4 regions of the Chryseomicrobium imtechense genome follow, and region 4 is predicted to be linked to each of the others. Evidence: riboswitches for the same ligand, from Rfam matches in the RefSeq annotation. Region 4 holds a riboswitch; each other region holds the start of a gene.
The links. Region 4 has a riboswitch for S-adenosylmethionine ahead of metA (homoserine O-acetyltransferase MetA). Riboswitches for the same ligand answer to the same signal wherever they lie in the genome.
Positions count from the first base shown of each region.

Region 1: another riboswitch for S-adenosylmethionine. It lies ahead of AB5N96_RS10320 (O-acetylhomoserine aminocarboxypropyltransferase/cysteine synthase family protein); the one in region 4 lies ahead of metA (homoserine O-acetyltransferase MetA).
Region 2: another riboswitch for S-adenosylmethionine. It lies ahead of AB5N96_RS07695 (hypothetical protein); the one in region 4 lies ahead of metA (homoserine O-acetyltransferase MetA).
Region 3: another riboswitch for S-adenosylmethionine. It lies ahead of metK (methionine adenosyltransferase); the one in region 4 lies ahead of metA (homoserine O-acetyltransferase MetA).

Region 1 is NZ_JBGOBM010000010.1:54,480-58,513, forward strand. It holds gene AB5N96_RS10315 (homoserine dehydrogenase) at 1-900, opposite strand, end outside; gene AB5N96_RS10320 (O-acetylhomoserine aminocarboxypropyltransferase/cysteine synthase family protein) at 1,015-2,313, opposite strand; SAM riboswitch class I at 2,414-2,527, opposite strand; gene AB5N96_RS10325 (M3 family oligoendopeptidase) at 2,701-4,034, shown strand, end outside.
Region 2 is NZ_JBGOBM010000006.1:97,750-101,783, forward strand. It holds gene AB5N96_RS07685 (CdaR family transcriptional regulator) at 1-487, shown strand, start outside; gene AB5N96_RS07690 (glycerate kinase) at 706-1,842, opposite strand; gene AB5N96_RS07695 (hypothetical protein) at 1,854-2,135, opposite strand; SAM riboswitch class I at 2,212-2,313, opposite strand; gene AB5N96_RS07700 (hypothetical protein) at 2,370-2,567, opposite strand; gene AB5N96_RS07705 (DUF2188 domain-containing protein) at 2,670-3,038, shown strand; gene AB5N96_RS07710 (NADPH-dependent FMN reductase) at 3,051-3,602, shown strand; gene AB5N96_RS07715 (patatin-like phospholipase family protein) at 3,613-4,034, opposite strand, start outside.
Region 3 is NZ_JBGOBM010000004.1:198,219-202,252, forward strand. It holds gene pckA (phosphoenolpyruvate carboxykinase (ATP)) at 1-1,344, opposite strand, end outside; SAM riboswitch class I at 1,535-1,659, shown strand; gene metK (methionine adenosyltransferase) at 1,840-3,039, shown strand; gene AB5N96_RS05850 (gamma carbonic anhydrase) at 3,085-3,597, opposite strand; gene AB5N96_RS05855 (alpha/beta hydrolase) at 3,670-4,034, shown strand, end outside.
Region 4 is NZ_JBGOBM010000019.1:3,179-7,212, reverse strand. It holds gene AB5N96_RS12870 (aminoglycoside phosphotransferase family protein) at 304-1,161, opposite strand; gene metA (homoserine O-acetyltransferase MetA) at 1,158-2,075, opposite strand; SAM riboswitch class I at 2,130-2,233, opposite strand; gene AB5N96_RS12860 (sporulation protein) at 2,288-2,671, opposite strand; gene AB5N96_RS12855 (AI-2E family transporter) at 2,674-3,876, opposite strand; gene AB5N96_RS12850 (LCP family protein) at 3,887-4,034, opposite strand, start outside.

The sequences.
Region 1 (4,034 bases), on a different contig from region 4:
TCCAGGGCCAACAAGTGTCAATGTGCCAATGTAGTTTGTATCAACTGCCACTGCATTGTTCACTCCTTCGATAGCATACAGTGGGTGGTCTGGTCCTACTAGTTGTGGGCCTACAGAAGCTTCTAAACGTCCATCGGGGTGCTGAACGATTTCAGCGACATGGCGGTAGCGTAACCCTTCAAATTGCGCACGCTGAACATCGTCTAATGTAATTGTATCGATTCCTCTTACATCCACCTCGCTTCGTTCTGGTTGCTTATCAAATGCGAGCGCACTCAAAATCATCAGCTTATGAAACGCATCCATTCCGGATACATCGTTGTAAGGATCTGCTTCTGCATAGCCAAGTGCTTGCGCATCACGAAGTGCAGCGTCGAAGGCACTATTGTCTGTGCGCATTGAAGTCAGGATATAATTCGACGTCCCGTTCAAAATCCCTTGAATGCGATGGACCGTGTTGACTTGCAACAGGTTCTTGAGTGTCTTGATGACCGGTACGCCCCCTGCTGTAGTGGCTTCGTAGCCGATATAGACACCCTTTGATTTCGCTCGTTCATGAAGATCGATATGATAGCGCGAGAACATGACTTTATTTGCTGTGATGACATGGCACCCTTTGTCAATTGCCTGACATAAATACCCATAGGCTGGGTCTTCTCCTACAATCGCTTCAAATACGACCTGCAATCCAGGAATGGCCAAGATGTCGTCGTACTTATCTGTGATGAGAACGCCCGGGGTTGCAGGACGAGGTTTTTCCAAATCATTCACAAGAATTGCGCCAACTTCAATGTCGAGGCCAAGAGAGCGTTGCAACTCTTCTCGTTTATCTTGCAAGATGCGGTAAATCCCTTGTCCCACTGTCCCGTATCCTAAAATTGCTGCTCGTAGTTTTGCCATCTTCATTCCTCCAAGTCCATTCACCGTAGTATTTTTCCTATTTTAGAGGAAGATTTTAAAGAAAACAAGAAAAATCTTTCCTGAGGATACATTTGTTTTTCTTGTACGGACAAATCAGACGGGAAGAGCGGCTTTTTTAACAGCTTGTAATCCTGCATCTAGTGCTTCTAAAATATCGTCAATATGCTCCAATCCAATCGACAAACGAACAAGTTCTGGCGTCACACCTGTTCGCGCAAGTTCTTCACCTTCACCTAATTGCTGGTGTGTCGTGGAGGCCGGGTGGATGATCAGTGATTTGGCATCTCCTACATTTGCTACATGCGAGAACAATGGAATGGAATCAATTAATAATTGCCCTGCCTGTTTCCCACCTTTTACTCCGAACGTTAGAATCGAGCCGGCACCTTGTCCTAAATACTTTTTCGCCAGCTCATGAGAAGGATGCTCTTCAAGTCCCGGATAGTTCACCCACTCTACTTCTTCATGTTGCTTCAAATAGTTTGCCACAACTTGTGCGTTCTCATTGTGTCTTGGGACGCGTAAGTGAAGTGTCTCCAGACCTTGCAGGAAAGAAAAAGCCGATTCCGGGCTTAGAGCGGGTCCAAAATCACGCAGCAATTGCACGCGAAGTCGGATAGCAAATGCTACTTGTGGTACGTCAATTCCGTAACGCAGACCGTGGTAGGTCACGTCTGGCTCTGTATATCCCGGGAATTTATCTGAGTTCCAGTCAAAATTTCCGCCATCGACCACTACACCTCCAATTGTAGTCCCGTGCCCACCAATCCATTTTGTAGCGGAATGGATGACAACGTGGGCACCGTGGCGAATCGGCTGTGTTCCGTACGGTGTAGCAAATGTGTTATCGATCAAGAGAGGTACACCCACTTCGTTCGCAACCTGCGCGACTGCTTCGATATCCAGTACGTTCAAACTTGGATTTCCAATCGTTTCAGCAAAGAAACCTTTCGTGTTCGAAGTGACCGCTGCACGGAAATTCTCAGGATCTGTGGAATCGACAAACTTCACAGTGATTCCGTAGCGTGGAAGTGTATGGGCGAATAAGTTGTATGTTCCACCGTACAGGTTCGATGCGGCAACAATTTCATCGCCTGCCCCTGCAATATTCAAAATAGAAAAGGCGATTGCAGACATTCCAGAGGATAATGCAACGGCAGCTGTCCCTCCTTCAAGTTGGGCGACGCGTTGTTCAAACACATCGACTGTCGGATTGCCGATACGTGTGTAAATGTTGCCTGCCTCTTTCAGTGCGAATAAATTTTGCGCGTGCTCTGTGTTTTGGAAAACGAATGAAGTGGTCTTATGGATGGGTACCGCGCGTGATCCTGTGACGGGGTCTGGTTGTTGGCCTCCGTGAAGTAAAATCGTTTCTGGTCGTAAGTTTGTCATTGTTCTTCCTCCTTTTTGTTGGGTAGAGCAGACATCCAGAGAGGAAGAGACAATGAAAAGGCCCCTCTTCAATTAAGAAGAGGAGCCTCAGCTTGTCCTCCTCTTATCTTCCAGACCGAAATCGATCTGTAGGAATTAGCACCTTTCCAAGCAAAATTGCTTGTTGGTTGCCGGGCTTCGCAGGGCCTAGTCCCTCCGCCACTCTGGATAAGAGTACATATACGTCTGTCTATTGCATTGAAGTATAAAACAGCAAGGAAACATCTGTCAACACCCCATTTGAAATTTTCTGTTTTTTCAGCCAGAAATCGCTTGCCAAACACTCTGAATTGCGAAAGAATAGACGGTGAGACCTTCGATTATCGAAGAATCCAAGGAGGATTTTGCATGACAACACAATTCCAAGAGTATACATACGAACGTCCCGATATGGGTGCTCTCAAATCACGCGCAAAAGAGGCATTAGAAGCATTCAAGGCCGCGTCTTCTTATGAAGAGCAAAATGAAGCGATTCAAACTCTCAACACACTGCGTGCAGACTTTTCGACAATGGCAAACCTTGTCTACATCCGCGCATCCATTGACACGAACGATGAATTTTATCAAAGTGAACGGGATTATTTTGATGAAATCTCTCCTGAGATGGAAGAGATCGTGACAGACTATTACAAAGCCCTTGTAGACTCACCATTTCGTTCAAATTTAGAAGAACGTTGGGGACAACAATTGTTTGATTTAGCCGAGTTCCAAATCAAATCGTTCTCACCAGAGATCATGCCACTTCTTCAAAAAGAAAATAAATTGGCATCGGATTATTCAAAGCTTGTGGCTTCTGCTCAAGTTGAATTTAACGGCGAAACGCTGACACTTGCTCAACTAGGACCGTTTGCAGAATCGACAGACCGTGAAACGCGTAAAAAGGCAAAAGAAGCATCGTTTGGTTTCTTCGCATCTCACGCAGAGAAATTCGATGCAATTTATGATGAGCTTGTAAAAGTACGTACAGAGATTGCGCACAAGATGGGCTATAAAAACTTCGTCGAACTTGGCTATATCCGTATGAACCGTATCGATTACAATGCGGAGATGGTAAAGACGTTCCGCGACCAAGTGCGCGACTATATTGTACCTGTCGCGACTAAACTGTATGAGAAACAAGCAAAGCGCATCGGTGTAGAGAAATTAAAACACTACGATGAGCCACTAACCTTCTTAACAGGAAACGCAACGCCACAAGGTTCGCCCGAATGGATCATTGAAGGTGGAAAGAAGATGTACGAAGAGCTGTCTCCTGAGACAAACGAGTTTTTCCAGTTCATGCTCGACCGTAATTTGATGGACCTTGTCGCGAAAAAAGGGAAAGAAGCAGGCGGATACTGTACATTTATCGAAAACCACGATTCTCCGTTCATCTTCTCAAACTTTAATGGGACATCTGGGGACATCGACGTGTTGACACACGAAGCGGGTCACGCATTCCAGGTATTCTCAAGCCGCAACATTGGAATTCCTGAGTACATTTGGCCGACTTATGAATCTGCAGAAATTCATTCGATGAGTATGGAGTTTTTCACATGGCCATGGATGGAAAACTTCTTTAAAGATCAGACAGAAAAATATAAGTACTCGCACTTGATGAGCGGGCTATTGTTCTTACCCTATGGGGTAGCTGTCGATGAATTCCAGCATGTTGTTTATGAAAACCCTGAAATGACACCCGC
Region 2 (4,034 bases), on a different contig from region 4:
CGAAGAGCTAGTATTGATCACAAGCGGATTATCTCCAGAGCGGTTAGTCGAAAAGCTTGAACGCTTCTTGCGTACAACAAAGTCAGCAAAAGTAGCTGTTGGAAAGTCGGTCTCATCTGTTCAGGAACTCCAAATCAGTTTACGTTCTGCACAAGTCACTGGGCAACATCAGACCACAGCATTGGCTCAGTTTTCAGAGTTCGAAGTGACTTATTTGCTTGATCAAGTGCCTACTATCGACCGAGAAAGTTTTAGTTTCACACTATTGGACGGCCTGGACGAGAAAGCACTTGAAACGATCCGAGCGCTATTGACTCATAATTTATCGATTCAACAGGCTGCTACATTTATTGGGATCCACCGCCACACCCTAAGTTATCGCATAGAGCAGATTGAGCGATTAACTGGGCTAGACCCATTAAATTTTGAGCATGCCGTGAAGTTTTGGCTCGCTTGTGAGTGGGCGCCTAGTAAAATAATAGAGTAAGGCCTGATTTGTTAAGAACTTACTAGGAAAGGGCTTAGGTCGCTCGGAGGTTTGTGCCCTGAATGACTGTGTTTGTGCCCTGCAGAGTTTGTTTTGTGACTCGAGCGCCCGGTTTTATGCCCTCAAAATCTCCGTTTGTGCCCTGAGTCATATTATGGAAACTAATTCAGCACGCCACAAAAAAGCCTAGCAGGTAATCTTACCCGCTAGGCTTTCGTTTATTCTCCGCGTTTTACTGCGTACCAGCGCGCTGCCGCTTGTCGTAACACCTCTTCAGGCTTTTCAAGCGCTTGCTCTACTTCTTTCTCTGAAGTGGCAAGTACCACGACTTCATTGAAAACATCGTTAGCTTCTTCAGCCACATCGATATCGCCACTTCCAGCAAACAATGTCACCGGCAAGCCTTTGTCCCCTGCAAACTTCGCCACGCCATGCGGTCCTTTTCCTTCTAAGAACGTATGCGCATCAAGGCGTCCTTCTCCAGTAATTACGTGTGTAACACCAGACAATGCATTTTCCCATCCTGATCGCTTCAGCACAAAATCGATTCCGTGATACCACTTGGTCGGGAAAAATGCTTGGACGGCTCCGCCTAAGCCTCCTCCAGAACCCGCTCCTGCTCGGTCATGCAGACGAACCCCGGTATGTGCCTCGATGACATCTGCTAGCTGTTGGAGTGCTGCTTCCACTTCTTCCGACTCTTCTGCTTGCAGGCCTTTCGTCTCCCCATATAGACGCGTTGCACCTTGAGGCCCTATATATGGAATCTGTACATCACTCACTACTGCGAATGTACATTCTTGAAGACGTTTATCAAACTCTGCATCATCTAACCGATCAAGATGTTTAAGTTGTACCAAATCTCCTGACATTTCCTGACCCTCTTTGTCTAAAAACTTCAATCCAAGAGCCCGTAACATACCTGCTCCTCCGTCATTTGTTGCACTGCTCCCAATTGCCAAAATAAAATTGCGATGCCCTTCATCAAGTGCTGCACGAATCAGTTCACCGGTGCCAAACGTAGACGCGAGTCGTGGGTTCTGTTCATGCTTTTTGACATAGGAGAAACCGGAAGCTTGCGCCATCTCAATCACACATGTATGACGCGAAAGCCCTGTGACACCATACTTCGCCTCAACCGGACGGCCAAGCGGGTCATGAACAGTGGCCGTTTTGTATGTTCCTCTCGTTGCATTCATAAGCGCATCCAAAGTTCCTTCCCCTCCATCTGCAATCGGGAACTCTACAATTTCAAGCGTTGGATCGACAGACTGCAAGCCTTGTGCAATAGCACGGGTTGCTTGTTTAGATGTTAATGTTGTTTTCCAAGCATCTGAGCTGATGATGAATTTCATGGCTGTTCCCCCTAAAATAGTCGTTTGACGGATGGACCGAATAAGTAGAAATGTAAATCCTGTTTCTTTTCTTCTATACTTCGTGATAGTCGCGCAATCTCCTGCTCAAGTGCTGTAATTTCTTCGATCGCCTCATCGACTCGCTGGCGAGATATTTCTTCCCCAAGCTCCAAGTAGTGCAACTGCGCTTCTAGTGCTTTGACTTGTTGATGACGCTGCATAGCCCCCGCATAGCTTTTGACTTCTTTCGTCTTTAATTCATACAACTGCTTTTCAAGTGCTTCTTTTCCCATGTGAATCGCCTCCTAAAATTGTGCCAAACAAAAAACTCTTCCCCACGAGAGAGAAGAGTTGCAAGTGCACAATTTCTCCTCATCGTTCAGGTATCCCCTGTTGGATGGAGCACCTTACCGCGCGGGCAGGTTGCTGAGACTTCGTAGGGCCAATTCCCTCCGTCTCTCTTGATAAGAAAAGAGTTCATGTTCAGTTAGGTCAAGTATAGCAGAAAGAGGGGGAATTTCCCAGCCTCATTTCGATCGGATATCATCTTCATCAGCATTTTTATGGTTATACAGTTCATTCTCGCCATCTTTATCCGCAGGGTCTTCCCGATAAAAGAACGGATCACTATCGATTTTTTCTTCTTCAGTCAATGATTTTTCATCGCTTGGCATTGGAATCTTCCCACTATTTACTTTCTCTTTATCTTTGTCTTTTTCAAACATTGTGCATCCCTCCACTTATTCTGAATTAGTAAAGTATTCCCTCCAACCACCTGTTTAAAACGACTCGAGCAGGGAAATAGGAATTCAAGGAGGCGATTTGAAATGCCATGGACAAAAACGGACTATCCCGATTCCATGAAAAATTTAGACGCTAGTGTACGGAATAAAGCGATTGAGATGGCAAATGCGATGGTGGATGACGGTATGGAAGAAGGCCGCGCCATTTCTATTGCAACGGCGAAAGCACGTGACTATGTTAGCGGGAGTGACAATTCTTCACGCCCTCATTATGTAGTGAAAGCACATGAAGACGACTGGATACTTATGAAACAGGACGGAGAAAGGGCCATTAAGACGGCTACTACAAAAGAATCGCTTCTTGAAGAAGCAAAAACATATGTCAATGATAAAGATGGCATTTTAAAAGTGTTTAAACAAGATGGATCCGTTGAAGATACCTATTATGAATGAGGAGGAATGGTGATGAGCGAAAAATTAAAGGTAGGCATTATTTTAGGGAGTACGCGTGATGGTCGGGTCAGTCCACAAGTTGGAGAATGGCTCGTTGAAAAAGCAAAAGGACGTGAAGACGCCAATTATGAACTGGTAGATATCAAAGATTTTGACCTTCCACTGCTTGGGACAGCTGAATCAGAAGGTGTAAAACGATGGAATGAAAAGCTCGACTCCCTCGATGCCTTTGTATTTGTTGTCGCAGAATACAATCACAGCATGACGGGAGCTTTAAAAAATGCATTTGATAGTGCGAAAGAGTCTTGGCACAACAAAGCAGCTGGAATTGTCAGTTACGGATCTGCAGGAGGTACACGTGCAGCTGAGCATGTTCGACAAGTATGCGCTGAGCTTATGATTGCAGATGTACGTGTACATCCTGTCTTATCCTTATTCTTAGATTTTGAAAAAGGACAAACATTTACACCTCGTGACCTTCACAACAAAAACGTCAACGACATGTTTGACCAAGTACTCGCATGGGGCGGGGCATTGAAACCACTACGTACAAACAAAGCCTGAGGAGACTTCCTCAGGCTTTTGGCATGATGGAATATGGTTCCCCTAGCCAGTCCATTAATTCGTCAAACCCATCTCGCCCACTTTTTAAGCCGAATTCATATAACGCAGACAACCGCTGTGGATTGCGTTCTGCTCGACTGATTTTAAACGTTTCTTGTGGACGAATAACAAATGCATCGCCTTGCGTTTCTAATTCATCCAGCCAATCCAGCGTTTCATTGTAATGCTTCCATCGTGTTTCCATCTGTTCGACCAATCCAGGGTATTGTTTATACATGAACTTACTGACCCCTGAAAACCGGGAAGCTGCTTTGCGATACCCCTTTGGACGTGTCAAAACGACAACGGGGCGCTCTACTCCATCCTCAAGTGCTTTCTTTAATGGGATTGGATCGGCAATGCCACCGTCCATTAACTTTAGCCCCTTATACT
Region 3 (4,034 bases), on a different contig from region 4:
AACCATAGCGCGTGTGTAAGAAAGTTTCATACGCGTTCCAACGCCATACTCTCCACCAGTCCAACCTGTATTGACAAGGTAGACGTTTGCGCCGTGTTCGTCAATTTTGTTTCCAAGCATCTCTGCGTATACAGCAGCTGGAAGTGGTAGGAAAGGAGAACCGAAGCATGTTGAGAATACTGGTTGTGGACTTGTAATCCCGCGCTCAGTTCCCGCAAGTTTTGATGTGAAGCCACTTAGGAAATGGTACATCGCTTGTTCTTTTGTTAATTTCGAGATTGGAGGCAAAACGCCAAACGCATCCGCCGTTAAGAACACGATTGTTTTTGGATGACCTGCAACAGAAGGCACCATGATGTTGTCGATGTAATCGATTGGATAGGCAGCACGTGTATTCTCTGTTAAAGAGTTGTCATCGTAATCTGCTTCACGTGTTTCTTCATTTACGACTACGTTCTCAAGAACAGTACCGAATTTGATTGCGTTATAGATCTCAGGCTCATTTTCTTCTGTTAGGTTGATACATTTTGCGTAGCATCCGCCTTCCATATTGAAGACGCCCGTATCTGACCAACCATGCTCGTCGTCACCAATTAAATGACGGCCTTTGTCTGCAGATAAAGTTGTTTTCCCAGTTCCAGACAGACCGAAGAACAATGTAACGTCGCCTTCTTCGCCTACGTTTGCAGAACAGTGCATTGGAAGAATCCCTTGCTCAGGAAGCAAGTAGTTCATAATACCAAAGATGGATTTTTTCATCTCACCCGCATACTCCGTACCACCGATTAGTACGATGCGCTCTTCAATAGACACCATGATGAAGGTCTCAGAGTTCGTACCATCAACTGCAGGATCTGCTTTGAACGTTGGAGCACTCACGATTGTGAATTGTGCTTCGTGGTTAGCAAGCTCTTCAGCGGTTGGACGAATGAATAATTGATGGGCGAACAAGTTGTGCCATGCGTATTCATTGATTACTTGGATTGGTAGGCGAGACGCTTCGTCTGCACCAGCGAACCCTTTAAATAAGAAAAGAGCATCTTTTGTTTGTAGGTAATCGACAACTTTTGCATATAAGTTTTGGAATACTTCTTTTGAGATTGGGCGGTTGACTGAACCCCAATCTACTTTATCACGTGAAATATCTTCATCTACCATATATTTATCTTCTGGGGAACGCCCCGTATACTTTCCAGTTTCAGCACGTAGTGCACCAGTTGAAGTCAGCATACCTTCACCACGAGCAGTTGCTTGTTCAACAAGTTCCGCTACAGATAGTTGCGTGTGGACTTGGTCTCCCGATAATAAAGACTGAATTGCGCTTTTTGTATCGATCGATTGCATAGGTTAAATACCATCCTTAAATAGATTTTCCGAAGTGACGGAATGCTAATATGTGAATTAGTATAACACATTAAACTAAATAGTCTACACTAATACGTCACTTGATTAGTGATTTTTTTGTGGGGACTTTCACACAGTTTTTTGTTGACTTTCGATAGGTGAATGCGTATGATGGAAAATTGAACGGATACTCTTATCCCGAGCTGGTGGAGGGGTCAGGCCCTATGAAACCCGGCAACCTCAATAAGATAGAGATGCAACACTTATTGAAAAGGTGCCCAACCTGAGACAGGGGATTCCCCTGATTGATAAGAGTGAAAGGTGCAAAGAAATCATCCTTTCCTCATTAGTGAGTGAAAGGATTTTATTATTTATGAACGCCTTCAACCATGCGCCAAATCCAAAACAGCTTCAAGTATTCTAGGCTTGCCATGGGGAATGAGTACCGGTTCAATTCACGGGAGCAATCCCGCAGGATCAAGAAGGAGGAAATATATCATGACACAACGTCGATTATTCACTTCGGAATCAGTAACAGAAGGCCATCCGGATAAGATTTGTGACCAAATCTCAGATGCGATCCTTGACGCAATCTTAACTGAAGACCCGAATGCACGTGTAGCGTGCGAAACAACCGTCACAACTGGACTTGTTCTAGTTGCTGGAGAAATTACAACATCTGCTTATGTAGACATTCAAAAAACGGTGCGTGAAACAGTTCGAGAAATCGGCTACACACGTGCAAAATTCGGTTTTGACGCAGATACATCTGCTGTTTTAACTGCAATTGATGAGCAGTCTGCAGATATCGCGGCTGGAGTAGACCGTGCACTTGAAGCACGCGAAGGGTCTATGACAGACGCTGACATCGAAGCTATCGGAGCGGGTGACCAAGGTCTGATGTTCGGATTTGCTTGTAATGAAACAGAAGAATTAATGCCACTTCCAATCAGCTTGGCGCACAAATTATCACGCCGCTTATCGGAAGTACGTAAAAACGAAACACTTGAGTACTTACGTCCAGACGGTAAAACACAAGTGACTGTTGAATACGATGAAAACGGCAAGCCAGTGCGTGTCGATACAATCGTAATTTCTACACAACACGCTCCTGAAATTACGCTAGAGCAAATTCAGTCTGATTTGAAAGAACACGTCATCAACGCAGTCGTACCGGCTGAGTGGATTGACGAAAACACGAAATACTTTATCAACCCAACTGGCCGCTTCGTAATCGGTGGACCACAAGGAGATGCTGGTTTAACTGGCCGCAAAATTATCGTTGATACGTACGGTGGTTATGCACGTCACGGTGGCGGTGCATTCTCTGGGAAAGATGCAACAAAAGTTGACCGCTCTGCAGCATATGCAGCTCGTTATGTTGCGAAAAATCTCGTAGCAGCGGGTCTTGCGGATAAAGTAGAAGTGCAACTTGCTTATGCAATCGGTGTAGCACAGCCAGTTTCAATTGCTGTGGATACATTCGGTACAGGAAAAGCAACAGAAGCAGACATGGTAACATGGATTCGCGAGTTGTTTGACCTACGCCCAGCGGGAATCATCAAGATGCTTGATCTTCGTCGTCCGATCTACAAGCAAACTGCTGCGTACGGACACTTTGGTCGTACAGACATCGATGTACCATGGGAAAAAACAGACAAAGCAGCTGAGTTAAAAGCAAAAGCTGGTTTATAAAATGAGGAAACTCCCGAGGAATTTACTTCCTTGGGAGTTTTTTTGTTATTCTTGCAAACCTTTATAGTATTGACCCTTTTCATGATACTCACGCACAATGCGCTCCATGTCCTTCTTATCTTCCTCATTGACAGCTCGCACAACCTTCGCTGGCCGTCCATATGCCATCATACCAGCAGGAATCATTTTTCCTTGAGGGACGAGACTACCGGCTCCAATAAATGCACCTTCTCCGATTTCTGCACCATCTAAAATGATGGAACCCATTCCAATCAAGGCACCTTTCCGGATAGTGCAACTATGCAGTGTCACTTGATGACCGACCGTTACTTCGTCTTCTATGACAAGTGGGAACTGAGGACTTTGGTGAAGGCAACAAAGATCTTGGATGTTGACCTTACGACCAATGCGTGTCGCATTGACGTCGCCGCGAATGATAGTGTTGAAAAATACTGAAGACCCTTCACCGATTTCTACATCTCCTGTGATGGTCGTGAAATCCGCAATAAACACGGACGGATGGATATTTGGAGTTTTTTCGCCAAATGGATAGATCATAACAGACTTCCTTTCTATACCCTTGCTATACTATAAAGTAAGTGTAGCAGAATGAGAAAGGGGAAGGTAGCCATGTGGATATGGGAAACCGAAAACCAACCGAAAGCCATTGTCGTTATCGTCCATAATGTATTGGAACATCATAGACGCTACGCATGGGTTATAGAATACTTACGAAGCAACGACTGCCATGTTGTCATGGGTGATCTTCCAAGTCACGGAGAAGCCGCGAAGAACAAAGGCCTCCATAATGAATCGATTGATGAATATGAACTGTATTTGGAGCGCGCCATAGAGTATGCGAGCCAATTTCATTTACCGATATTTTTACTGGGGCACGGATTCGGAGCCACGACGATTCTTCACTATATGCGAAAACCGAGAGAGTCGGTTGCAGGCCTTCTTCTGACAAGTCCTTGGATCGACTTAAAAGCAAC
Region 4 (4,034 bases):
GATTATGCTCATGCAGTGGATTCGGCGCTCAAGTTTGAATTTGCGTCGCAGTTATCACGATTTGCGTCGCTAGAATTAAACTTTTCGTCGCTCAAGGTAACTATCAAAATATCCAACGATTTTTCATTAGTTGATTAGATAAACTGGATGAAATTTCACATGCATGAAATCTTATTATTTCTCAAATATCTCATTGTTTCAAGTATACTACTTAATGAAACTTAACTTTAGATAATATATATTATGGAAACTAATTTTAAAAAATAACAATGGAGACCTCACTACACGGTCTCCTATCATCCACTATTTACTCATAATCCAATCAAGCATTTCAACTCGTTCACCAACCACGGGATCTCTATCTTCGACCATCCATGCATAATACACCGTTCCTAATGCTTTGATTGCATCCACTAATAAATTCTCTTCAAATCCATGCTCATCAATCAACAATTCAACTTTTAATTTAAATTCAACCAAGTTCTTGTTCTTATTAAATAAAAATTGCACACAATCATAATATCTATGACCAACGACGCCTTTTGGATCAATGATGACAAATCCACGCAAATCATCCCACAAAATGTTCTCATGATGCAAATCTCCATGTAAAATCGTCGTTTGCTGCAACTCATGAATTCTTTGTTTAGCGCGTTTTGCTTCTAATCGCCAATCTTCAGGAATCGCATCATAGTGAGTCTCTAAACTCTCAAACCATCGCTCAATTTGTGGTAACTGATTCAAATCGGTAGTTGGCACCTCCGTGTCATGCAACCTCCTCCACTGCTCCACAAATAAACGAACACTCGTTCTCGTTTCGGGAAATCGGACATTTAGTGTATAACCAGGCGATATATCTTCCATAATATAGTAGCCGAAGTCGGTGTTTTTAAACAAGAGCTGTGGTACTCCAAACGTTCCAAAGGCCTGCATAGCAACTGCTTCATTTGTGAAATCAGTACCGGGTATACCAACCTTCAAGACAACAGACTTCCCCTTCATCGTTGCTCGGGCTACATAATTGTAAGACAGGTTCGAAAATGGCGTCAGTCCAGTCAATTCATGTAAACAGGCGATCTTCTCAAGTTGTTTCGGGAGTTCTACTAGCCACACCTCGCCTCTCTTTCCGAACGCAACCCGGATCTTTTCTTCAAAGCTCATGACGAAGTGCTCCACTCAAAAGGGGTCTGCTGGTAGACATAATAATTTAACCAATTCGAGAACAATAAATGGGTGTGAGAACGCCACGTGTTTTGAGGATCTTTTGTTGGGTCATCATCAGGAAAATAATTCTCTGGCACTTCGCACTCCAATCCTTTTGCGATGTCTCGCTCATATTCATCTCGTAATGTCGTCGCATCATATTCTAAATGACCAGTTGCCATGATGTGGCGTTGGTCTTTTGATTGCACCAAAAACACACCCGCTTGATCTGAAACTGCTACTACTTCAAGGGCTGGCTGCTTCAAGAGTTTTTCGTAACTGACCGTCGTATGACGAGAGTGCGGTGCCAAGAACGTATCATTGAATCCGCGAACAAGCGGACTATGAGGTGTTAACAACGAGTGTGGGTAAACTCCCGAACATTTCTTCGGTAAATCTTCTTTCTCGATAGTAAACTCGTGATAAAGCACGGCCTGAGCTCCCCAGCAAATCGATAACGTTGATGTCACATGCGTCTTCGCCCAAAATAACAAGGTCACAATCTCAGGCCAGTAGGCCACTTCTTCAAAGGGCATTTGCTCGACCGGCGCGCCCGTCACAATCATTCCGTCAAATCGTCGGTCTTTGATATCCTCGAATACTGTATAAAACTGATCCAAGTGACTGCTACTGACATTTTTCGGTTGATAACTAGCCATACGTAAAAATGTCACATTCGTCTGAAGTGGCGTATTTCCAAGTAAACGCAGTAACTGATGCTCGGTTTTCTCTTTTTCCGGCATCAAATTGACAATGAGTACTTCAAGTGGACGAATATCTTGCGTGTGCGCGCGTTCTTGGTCCATCACAAAGATATTTTCATCACGGAGTTTTTCAATTACAGGTAAATCTTTCGGCAAATTGATTGGCATTGGTTTCTCTCCTTAAAAAAACACTCTACCCATAACAAGGGCAGAGTGTCGGTAGTATTATCTTCCAAGTCAGCACTTGATGGAGGAAGCACCTTTCTGTCAAACAGAGGTTGCTGAAGCGTCACCGGGCCATGTCCCTCGACTTCTCTTGATAATGAATATGCAATTTTGTATTGATGCGATTGTATCAAACGCAATCGTAAAGTTCAAGCCTACTCTTCGATATCAAATATCAATTCGTCTTCATCGCTCAAACTGCTTCCATCTGAGAAGAATGCAGTCGTAGTCAATACGAGCTGTGTCGCTTCTTCCCCTTCTTCTGGCACCCAGCGTTCATCCGGCATGATTTCAAACGGAATCATGAGCGTTCCTTTTGATGCCGGATTGCCGACTGGCTCAAAGGATAGTTTTGCAATCAATTCACGTTTTTCTTTCTTGCATACTTCTAAACGGATGTCTTCTACCTCTTCTTGCTGCTCCAGTCCCTCGATGTAAATGGTGCCGGATAAATTGATGCCATGTTCGATATACGGGTGATCGACCACCGTATCGATTTTGATAAGACCTTTTTCAATATGGGATTCAAACGAGTTCATACTTACTCCACCTTATTCGTTTTCGATAAATATTCGTAGTGATTCTCCACAACCGGTTCATAACGATTATACCGCATTTTAAATAACCGGAAGAAGTGAGTTACGATTACTTTAACTATAGTATACCCTGGAATCCCAAGGATAATGCCAGGCACTCCAAATAAGGAACCTGCTGTTACAAGTACGAATATGATGGTAATCGGATGAATATGCAACGTTTTCCCCATAATCTGCGGAGAAATGAATTTTCCTTCAACAAGTTGCACGACCGTCCATACAGCAGCGAGTTTGAGAAGCATGAATGGCGACTGCACGAGCGCAATAATTACTGCTGGTGTTATTGCAATAATCGGCCCTAAATAGGGAACCACACTCGTCACCATTGCAATAGCACCTAATAACACTGCATATGGCATCTGGATGATGCTAAATCCGATGAACACCATAATTCCAATAGCTGCCGATACTAACAGCTGACCCTGGATATACGAACTGATTTGACGGTCAATGTCTGCAAACACTTGAGCCGTCTCCTCACGCATACGCGGAGGCAATAGACGTAAAAAGTATTGTGGTAACTTTTCTCCATCTTTTAATAAATAGAACAAGATAAATGGAACGGTAACAATCGCAAGTACAAAACTTGTAATCGCTCCAATGAATGAACTGATACCCGTTGCAACACGTGCGAACGTATCTTGGAAGAACACCGCCAATTGACTTGGTATCTCTTGTATCCACTGATTGATATCTGCTTCTAGTGAATTATAAATCCCTGAAAACATCGATGTTTGTAGCCATATTGTAATGTTATTAATGAGTTGAGAAAAAACTTCTGGGAAGTTCTCAACAAATCGAATGGTCTGATCTTTTAAAAATGGGAACACCAAGAATACAAGAAGTGTAATCAATCCAATCACTGCTAAGAACAGAATCAGTATTCCCCAAATACGAGGAACCTTTATTTTCTCAAGTAAACGTAGAATCGGACGTAACAAGTAATACAAAATAGTCGCCAAAATAATCGGTAACACGACATTCCCTAAAAATACGGTGAATGGATTGAAGACAAACGATACCAAATCAAAGATAAAAATCGTCAACCCAATCAGTAGAAGCAATAACAAAGCAAAGATTGTATTTTTTCCGCCTAAAAATTGAATAAAGCGTGTATCAAAAAAACCTGGTTTCTTGTCATCAAACATAGAGATCCTCCTACTCTAAGAACTCAGCAATTGCTGCTTGTGCTGCTTGTTGATCAATTTCGATGACGCTTCCTGCATGACTGTATGAATTGTAGCGGTATTCTCCTTCTCGAGGAATCGTTAAACGCTCTACTTCAGGGCTTCCGCCTAGCGCCACA